One region of the Butyrivibrio sp. WCE2006 genome, then DNA from elsewhere that is predicted to be linked to it. Evidence: predicted binding sites of a transcription regulator. Region 1 holds the regulator's gene; the other holds the start of a gene.
What was found. The regulator Rex, encoded in region 1, represses fermentation and respiration genes when NADH is low (regulators of the CRP and FNR family bind a similar motif). The targets are predictions, from matches to a motif close to ATTGTTAANTANTTAACAAT.

Region 1 (5,109 bases):
CTGATTTGCCTCTTTTTTAAATATTTCTTGTCCGGAAAAAATATCTCTAAGACTTCCGGAAATGTCTCTTGCAGTCATCCCCTGCCTTCCGTTTCTGATAGCAGCCATGTCTCCTGCAATTCCATGCAAATACGCCCCTGCAACAGCCCCCTCCAGAGTTCCTGAAAAACCGGAAATAACCAGCGCACCAAGAAGCCCTGCAAGTACATCTCCACTTCCTGCAGTAGCCATTCCATCATTCCCGCTAAGATTAATAAAAAATCTTTCTCCATCGGTAATGACACTTCGTGCATCCTTACATATAATACTCGCATGAAATTCTTTTGCAAGTCTTACGCTTTCTTCTATAACGCAGGGCCTGCAATCATGTATGTTTTTACCAACAAGTCTTGAAAACTCAGCAAGGTGCGGAGTAAGTATTTTGTCCGCACTGTATTCTGATAAAAGTTTTCTGATTCCGCTATCCTCAGAAATAATATTCAGGGCATCAGCATCTAAAACCAATGGCAGCTTTGCATTTTCAAGAATGAACCTTAATATTTCTTTTCCGGCTTTTCCTTTACCGATACCTGGTCCGCAGACAATTGCACCAGCCCAGTCTATGGCCTTTATTAGAGTATCCTTTACTCTTTCAATATCAAGTTCATTCTCACTCTCAAAATCCTTTTCGGAATAAATATCAGTCATAGCTTCAGGAAGAAGCGTCTGTACGGCTGATAAATTAGTTTCTTCCGTAAACACACGTACCATTCCGGCACCGCTGCGCAAACAGCTCTCTGCAGCCATTATGCAGGCTCCGCTAATCCTCTTACTTCCGGCTGCTACCAGAACTTTTCCAAAGGAGCCTTTGTTCCCTGCAGGATTCCTCTTAGGAAGAATAAGCTTTGCTATCTGCGAGATATCGGGAATATCAACATATTTAAATCGTGGGAAGTCATTAAGAAAGCCATCCTCCGTGATTCCGACGTTGACGATATGGATTTCCCCGGCATGAGCTGCACCGGGATAAAAAGCCATACCCAGTTTCAGAAAACTGAATGTCACAGTCTCATCAGCCTGGATTGCTTCTCCCTGGACATGCCCTGTATCAGAATTTATTCCGGTGGGAATATCCGCCGATATCACGTGAGGGGCTTTTTCATCAAAATCCTCCCTGGCATAATTAATCTCACATACAGCAGATCTGTAATCTCCTTCTAAATCCCTTGAACATCCGATTCCGAGCATGGCGTCAACTATAACAGCACTATTCTTGATCTCAGAATTAATCCCTGCTATATCAAAATCGGAGACATCCACACCATAGGTCAGGGCTATTTTTAGTTGCTGTTCGCAGGCTTTTGTCCTTTTGGAACTTTTCTCATTGAGCTTATGATTTACCAGAATGATCTTTACCGGAATGTTATCCTGCTGCAAAATCCTGGCAGCAGCAATGCCGTCCCCACCGTTATTCCCACTGCCTGCAAAAATCAACACTCTTCCGCCTTGTGGGAGTGCGCGTTTTACATATTTGCATATAGAAAGTGCCGCCCTCTCCATCAGAACATCCTGCGGAATACCAAAGTGTTCAATCGTAGCATTGTCACATCTTTTCATTTCGGCGGCACTTACAACATATTTTGAATTTCGATCAATTATCGGTAAATTTATCATCGTCATATATTATCCCATCACGTTCCTTCATTCCCGGCTTAAGCATAGGATGCCGTCTCTCAGGATCATATTTCAGATCAAAGAGGTCTATAACCTCCGGTCCGAAGATATTGTGCATGTACGAATAAACACTGAAATTCTCGATTTCCTTTTCCTGCATTCTAATAACATTCTTTTTAAGTTGAACCCTGACTTGAGAGATCCAATCATCGATGGCAGTAATCTCGATTGTGTTGTCATGGATCCTCTTATAAAAAAGATCCATGGTCTCTACCATAAGGTCATAGTTTTTCTGATAGATTTCCCTGGGAAGCCCAAGCATCTCATCCTCGCACTCCTCAATTTTTTCATTACATTCATTGATAAGACGCTTATGGTCATCAATCTCAGCCTCAATCTTTTTTAGCTGTTTGGGATTTTTATCGGCATCATCCCTCAAAACGACAATTTCACCTAAAAGTTTTTTCTTAAGGCGCTTTACATCCTTAATTTTTTCTCTGGTCTTTTCCTGTTTAGCCACAAGCTTAATAAGCTCAGCTTCAATACCCTTTATCTTAGCGGTTTTCGGGCTTAATGCAAAAAGCTGTTGCCATTTTTCATCCTCGAAAAGAATAGGAACATCCTTCCCAACGAGGGCATCAGAATAGTTTTTGTCGTCTTTTGACATAGCATGTCCTCACGTTTTAACAACACTTACCGTTTGTGGGAATTCTCATATCTGTCTATACTATAGGACAACTTCATAAGTGAATCCGACAAATGAACATTTTCCACCTGAACATAAGGCGGAAGCTCTAAGTCAACATGAGCAAAATTCCATATAGCTTTTATTCCGCACTTAACAAGCTTGTCAGCCATCGGCACAGCCTGATCCTTAGGAATAGTCAGCACTGCAATCTCAATCTTGTTCGTTCTTACAAAGTCCTCAATCTCCTCAACAGGGCGGATCTCGATGTCACGTATCTTCTTCCCATGAAGCTCGGGATTAAGATCAAACGCACCTTTAAAAATAAATCCTCTGTTGAAAAAATTGTTGTAGCCTGAAAGTGCCTGACCTAAATGTCCGGCACCAATGATAATCAACGTATGTTCTCTTCCAAGTCCTAAAATCTTACCAATCTCCACATAGAGATATTCCACATTATATCCATAACCCTGCTGGCCAAAGCCCCCAAAGTTATTAAAATCCTGTCTGATCTGCGAAGCTGTCACCTTCATGATATCGCTTAATTCCTGGGATGAAATACGTGTAATTCCCTGATCCTTAAGTTCTCCAAGATATCTGAAATACCTTGGGAGTCTGCTTATAACAGCCTGAGAAATTTCTTTTCTCGCCATGATTCCTCCATATTCTGTTCTCCGAATTGTTTGTAATTTCATAATGATTGCATGGAAAATCAGATTAATTCTTGCATGATAAGTATCTTAACCATTGCATCATATATATATATAGCTCTGAAAATTCGGATATTATAATTATACTATCTGTTAAAATTTAGTCAATGTAAGAAATTGCATACGCAATAAGATTTAATTTTTATTTTAGATGATTGAAAATAACTTTCATCTCAGATGTATACTGGTAAAACTAACTTTCATAAAACGCCACATTTCGCTTTTCTTTAATAAGGATTTTATAGATTCTTTCGAATTAAACGCTATAATGAACCTAGCTTCTTATGGCGTTTTTTAAAGTTCCTTGTGTAAAGCAAATTAACAGAGGTAATAGGAATGGGAATGTCAATTGGCGGATTAGGCGGATACAATGTATACCAGGCACAGCCTATGAATATGGCCATCTCAAATAAGGCACCTGTTTCAGATGTCTACGACAAACATAAGGCTGTGGGCGATATCGCCACCGTGCCTCCTGTGGTCTATCCAAATGCCCAGGAAGTAAAGGTTGGTGAAATTGCAAGCTCCGACGGAAAAGAAGAAGCAATGAAGGTTAATAAACAATTTAACCAGATAGCTTCAAAATTTGGCAACACTACTGTTGGCTATGGACGTGACATGGCAGGTTATGCCTATGCTCAAGCCGGTAGCTCATTTGATGCTTTTGCTTGAAAATTACTAATTTAATAATTTAGCTTATATAAGTAATACATCAGAAGAGTAATACCCCGTGCACACTGCACGGGGTATTTTCAATTATTTTTATTCGCTGAGCTTGGCCCACTCATCATAAAGCGTATTGAGCCTTTCCTCATGGGCTGAAAGCTCATCAGAAAGCTTACGGACTTTTGCAAGGTCTGTTGCTACAGCCGTATCCAAAAGCTCTTCATTTATCTTTTCGTTTCTCTCTTCAAGCTTTGCTATTTCTTCTTCGCATTTTTTTAAGGCAGCTTCAAGCTTACGTTTCTTTGCAGCTTCTTCCTTTTGTGCCTTCCAGTCAGCCGCTCCCTTGCTGTTATCTGCCTGGCTCTGGGAGGCGGAACTTCCGGCGAGTTTTCCAAAGGATGTGCCTGCTGCAGCTGCCGAGGAATCCATTCCAATGCCTTTCTTTGCCACAACAGTATCACGGTTTTCTGAAAGAACTCTCTCTGTCTGCTCATCACAGTGAGCCAAATAATAATCGTAATTACCTATATAATTGATCATTTTGCCGTGAGTAAGATCAAGAATTCTGGTGGCAGTTTTATTTATAAAATAACGGTCATGACTTACATAAAGTACAGTTCCCTCATAACCGCTGATGGCATCCTCAAGTATCTCTTTACTTGTGATATCAAGGTGGTTTGTAGGCTCATCCAGGATAAGGAAATTGGCATCGGAAAGCATAAGCTTTGCAAGTGAAACTCTTCCCTTCTCACCACCTGAGAGATCACCGATTCTCTTAAATACATCATCACCTGTAAACAGAAATGCTGCCAGAGTATTTCTGATCTCAGTATTATTCATGTTTGGATATGCGTCTGACAACTCTTCAAACAGAGTCTTCTCATCATGCAATACCTGATGTTCCTGATCGTAATAACCTATGTGAACCTTAACACCAAGGATGATCTCACCGGCATCAAGAGATTCCATGCCGTTTATTATTTTAAGCATGGTGGTCTTACCAGTTCCGTTATCTCCTATTATGGCAACCTTCTCACCACGTTTGATATCGAAGCTGATATTCTCAAAAAGCTTCTCATTACCAAACGCTTTGGCTATGGAATCAACATGCATAACATCATTGCCGCTGACACATGAAGGTGTCAGAGTAATTCTCATATCGTCCCTGATTTCAGAAGGCTTTTCAAGGCGCTCTATCTTATCGAGCATTTTCTCGCGGCTCTCCGCTCTCTTAATGCTCTTTTCCCTGTTAAACTGTTTGAGCTTATCAATAACCTCTTCCTGATGCTTGATCTCAGCCTGCTGGTTCAAATAAGCCTTCAGCTTCGCAGCCCTTATCTGTTCACGCTTTTTGGCATAATCAGTATAATTCCCAAGATAAACCTCTGCGCTGGT
Region 2 (5,109 bases), on a different contig from region 1:
TGAGGAACTTGATTTTAATATAACCTCGTCTCACCATGAGATTTCTCCGGCACAGCATGAGATAGACTTTACAGAGGATGATGCCGAGAGGATGGCTGATATGATTATGACCTTCAAGATGGCGGTGAAGACAATCGCAAAGAGACACGGGCTTTATGCGACTTTCATGCCAAAGCCGAAGGAGGGCGTAAACGGCTCTGGTATGCATATCAATATTCTGTGCGAGGATGAGAATGGAAATGATATGTTTTCCGAGGAAGGCAGTCTTACAGATCTTGCAAAGGAATTTATAGCAGGTGTCCTTGATCATATTTGTGGTATGACGCTTGTGACAAACCCTGGTGTTAATTCTTACAAGAGACTTGTTCCAGGGTATGATGCGCCTGTGAATGTTTCATGGTCATCATCTGCAGCCAACAGGAGTGCACTTATAAGGATTCCGTCCATGATAGGGAAAAATGCGAGAATCGAGCTGAGAAATCCCGATGCAACCTGCAATCCTTATCTTGCTATTGCGCTTATTCTGGCAGCAGGTATGGATGGCATAAAACGAGGACTCACACCGCCTGAAGAATTAAAGGTGAATCTGAAAAACAAGACGGATGATGAGCTTAGAAAGACGAAGCTTTCAACTCTTCCCGAAACTCTTGGTGAAGCGATAGAGAGTTATCAGAAGGATGAATTTGTTAAGAAGGTTCTTGGCGATACGGTATATGATATATATCTTGATGCCAAGAGAAAAGAATGGAAGAATTTCCGCACCTGTGTAACACAGTGGGAAATAAGAGAGTATCTTAATAAACAGTAAAAAACGAGGAACCGGTAGTTGCAGAATATTATCTTGGCATTCGCAAAGCAGGAGGATGCGCTGAATTTCAAAAGTATATTGATGCGTGGCGGATTTGAGCCTGCCTATGTATGTCTGACCGGTGCACAGGCCCTTTCAGCAATGGAAAACCTGGGCAACGGTGTGATAATCTGCGGCTATCGCCTTGGAGATATGCTCAGTACGGAACTGTACGAGGAGATGTCTGAGTATTTTAAAATGCTTCTTATCGCCAGTAAATCAAAGGCTGACGATCTTGATTTTTATGGGAAAGACAATATTGTCTATCTTCCTACTCCCCTAAAAAAGGATGACCTTTTTTCAACTGTATCCATGATGATCGAGGGCGTTGCGACAAGACGCAAGAAGGTCAAAGAAAAACGCCGCTTTAGAAGCAGCGAGGATCAGAAAATAATTGACAGTGCAAAGTCACTCCTTATGGAGCGTCACAACATGACCGAGCCTGAAGCGCATAAATATCTGCAGAAGTGCTCAATGGACTCCGGAACCTCCCTCCTTGAAACCGCCGAAATGGTGATAGCACTTAAGTGAGCTCTTAGCGAGGTACTTTCGAGCTTAGAGCTCACTTAGTTCTGGCGAGCGAAGCGAGAGCAGAACTTCCTTGAAAAGCTTAGCGAGGTCTTTTCGAGCTTAGAGCATACATGGTCATTTCGAGCGAAGCGAGAGCAGAACTTCCTTAGAAATTTAGCGAGGTCTTTCGAGCATAGAGTTTACTTAGTTACTTAGTTCTGGCGAGAAAATCCCTCACTAATAATCGCACTCCGCCCATGGAATGTGGTATAATTTTATATATCTTTTGCGGAAAACGGAGGGCGGTTATGAATAACAGAGTTTTTCATGTAGATCATCAGATTGCCAGCAAAAATGTAGATGATTCGGTTACTGAGTGGACCAGGGTTGTCAAGTATGATGAGATCAACGGATATGAGAGATTATTTGGCGGCGAGCTTATGAGCTGGATCGATCAGATAGCAGGAACGGTTGCGCTTAGACATGCGGGTACACCGGTTACCACTGCTGCGATTGATAATATGCAATTCAAGCAGGCCATCAGACTTAACGATATAGTTGTGATACGTGGTCATATCACACACGTTGGACGTACATCAATGGAGGTTCGCGTAGATACTTATGTTGAGGACCTGAGGACTGGCATGAGACATGTTGTAAACAGAGCCTATCTCACTGAGGTATGCATCGATGAAGAGGGTAAACCCACGACCGTACCTTATGGTTTAAATGTGCGCACTGAGGCAGAGAGAGCAGAGTGGCAGGGCGCTGAAAAAAGAATAGAGCTTCGAGCCCAGAGAAGACGTGAAGGTTTTTGATAGTTTTATGAAAATATTTTGGGGCTTTCACTTGGGCACGAAAAAGTGTAAAATGGTTTCCTGCGTATCAAGTATACGCAGGATTTTAATTTAATAGGAATTCCTATGAATTTCCCGTTAAATTAAAAATGCTACTTAACAGAGTCTTTATAATCATGGAGTTTTTTGAGGGAATGAAGCTCTTTTGGTTATGTGATGTAATGGTTATAAAGCTTTTTAAGTGACTGAACTTGTGAGGGAATCATTAATAGAGGGACAGAGGATACAATGGATTATTTTGAAATCAAGTATCATCAGCAGAAAAGGCTGACGGATCAATTGATGCATGCTCTTGCTAGGGTTGCCGATGAAAATGGCAGGTACACTAAAGAGCATTCTGAAAGAGTGGCGCTGTATTCCATGGAAATAGCGCGTCGCATGGGGAAAAGCCGCAAGGAACAGTATGAGATTTATCAGATGGGACTCTTACATGATATAGGTAAGATCGGGGTCCCTGATGCAATCATAGCAAAGCCTGAGGGACTTCAATATGATGAGTATTGTCTCATGAAGAAGCATCCCATGATAGGAGCAAGGATTTTACAGGATATAACAGAGATTCCGGGACTTGCTGTAGGTGCCAGATGGCATCATGAGAGATTTGATGGGACCGGATATCCTGACGGGCTAAAGGGACTTGCAATACCTGAGGAGGCGAGGATCATAGGCGTCGCCGATGCTTATGATGCCATGAGTTCTGAGAGGAATTATTCGGGAGTCATGAAGCAGCAGAAGGTCAGAGAGGAGATCGAACACGGTAAAGGAACGCAGTTTGATCCAGATATAGCTGACATTCTTCTACAGATGATAGATGATGATAAGGATTATGTGATGAATTCAGAGATCCCGACATATATCCTGGAGGAATACTTCGCAAGAATGGAGTAGTCGGGTTACTGTTCAGACAGCTCTGCGCACTTGCTGCGCTGAGCGTGAGAATGTTCTACGTCTTGAATATAGGATTTGCCCCTTTGCCGAGGGCAACTGGAATGGGCAAATCCAGTTGCTGTGAGCACCGTAAGGAGTGAACAGTAACGTAGTCGGATATCAGGTATTTAATGACAGCAGCACTAGTGTTGAAATGTAGGGTGCATCGTGGTAAAATTTTAACGATGTGCCCTACATTTTTTGACACATACTACTAAGAATATGATTTATATAATCAGGAGGTACACTGATGAGTAAGAGTTTCGATGAAATCCTCGCTAAATTGAAGACAGCAAGTACTAAGAAGCTTGCAGTTGCATGTGCGCAGGATGAGCCTGTTCTTGAGGCTGTTAAGGCTGCTAAGGAGCGCGGAATTGCTGATGCGATCCTTGTAGGTGATAAGGATGAGATTGAGAGAATTGCCGGTGAGATGGGCATGGATCTTTCCCAGTTTGAGATCATCGATGAGAAGGATACTGTTGAGGCAGCAACTAAGGCTGTTCAGCTTGTTCACGATGGTAAGGCTGATATTTATATGAAGGGACAGCTTGATTCCAAGACATTCCTCAAGTCAGTTCTGAACAAAGAAGTAGGACTTCGTACAGGTCGTCCACTTTCTCATGTATGTGTATTTGAGATTCCGGGTATTGACCGTCTTCTTTTCCTTACAGACGTTGCTTTCATGCCCTATCCGACTCTTGAAGATAAAAAGGTTATTATTGAATATACAGTAAATGTAGCAAGAGCTTGCGGCGTTGAGTGCCCGAAGGTAGCTCCCCTTGCAGCAGTTGAAGTTGTTAACGATAAGATGCCTGTAACTGTTGAAGCAGCTGAGCTTACACGTCTCAACGAGGCTGGCGAGATCAAGAACTGCATCGTTGACGGACCTCTTTCCATGGACCTTGCAATCGATCCTTCTGCTGCTGAGCACAAGGCAGGTGCTAAGGATCGCAAGATTGTCGGTGATGCTGATATTCTTCTTTTCCCTGACATTCATGCAGGTAACCTTACATATAAGACAATCGTTCGTCTTGCTACTGTTAAGAATGGTAACATCCTTACAGGAACAAAGGCACCGGTTATCCTTACTTCACGTTCTGACTCTGTAGAAGTTAAGCTTAATTCAATCGCTTTAGCTGCTGTTGTTGCAGAGGATCAGAAAAAAGGAATTCTTTAATTATTAGTACAGGAAAAAGTATTTGAGAATCCAAAAAATTGAAACCCTCACAGAGTGTTGTGACTCATAGTTTTTTATAAGGCTATGACACATAGGAGGGGGAATAGGAGAGAAAATGATTAAAAGTTTAATTATAAATCCCGGTTCCACATCAACAAAGCTTGGTATCTTCGAGGATGAGACACTTAAGATGGACGAGACTCTTCGTCATCCCACAGAGGAGATTGTCAAGTATGAGCATATTACAGACCAGCTTGGCTGGAGAAAAGAGCTTATTCTTAATTTCCTTAAAGAGAAGAATGAAGATGTTAAAACATTCAATGTTATCGTAGGACGTGGCGGGCTTGTTAAGCCTATTCCGGGCGGTACATATGAGGTTAATGATGCGCTCCTTAAGGATCTGAAGGAAGGTGTTCAGGGTGAGCATGCAAGTAACCTTGGCGGACTTCTTGCTAAGGAGATTGCTGATGAGATCGGCGTTCCTTCATACATCGTTGATCCTGTTGTTGTAGATGAGCTCTGCGATGAAGCAAGAGTTACAGGACTTCCGGAGATTCCGAGAGTTTCTATTTTCCATGCACTTAATCAGAAGGCAGTTGCCAGAAGATATGCTAAGGAAATCGGCAAGAAGTACGAGGATATCAATCTTGTAGTCGTACATCTTGGCGGCGGTGTTTCTGTCGGCGCTCATAAGAACGGACAGATCATTGACGTATTTAATGCTCTTGATGGTGATGGTGCTATGTCACCTGAGCGTGCAGGCGGTCTTCCTACAGGCGGACTTATCCGTC

Region 2: the regulator Rex is predicted to act here: its motif matches at 3,309-3,328, upstream of ptb (phosphate butyryltransferase).

What each region holds. Positions count from the first base shown of each region.
Region 1 is NZ_JNKH01000012.1:58,252-63,360, reverse strand. It holds gene T501_RS09850 (NAD(P)H-hydrate dehydratase) at 1-1,659, opposite strand, end outside; gene T501_RS09845 (coiled-coil domain-containing protein) at 1,631-2,320, opposite strand; gene T501_RS09840 (redox-sensing transcriptional repressor Rex) at 2,347-2,991, opposite strand; gene T501_RS09835 (hypothetical protein) at 3,385-3,720, shown strand; gene T501_RS09830 (ABC-F family ATP-binding cassette domain-containing protein) at 3,811-5,109, opposite strand, start outside.
Region 2 is NZ_JNKH01000013.1:12,311-17,419, forward strand. It holds gene glnA (type I glutamate--ammonia ligase) at 1-808, shown strand, start outside; gene T501_RS10080 (ANTAR domain-containing response regulator) at 827-1,378, shown strand; gene T501_RS10085 (acyl-CoA thioesterase) at 1,666-2,175, shown strand; gene T501_RS10090 (HD-GYP domain-containing protein) at 2,443-3,102, shown strand; gene ptb (phosphate butyryltransferase) at 3,392-4,318, shown strand; gene buk (butyrate kinase) at 4,434-5,109, shown strand, end outside.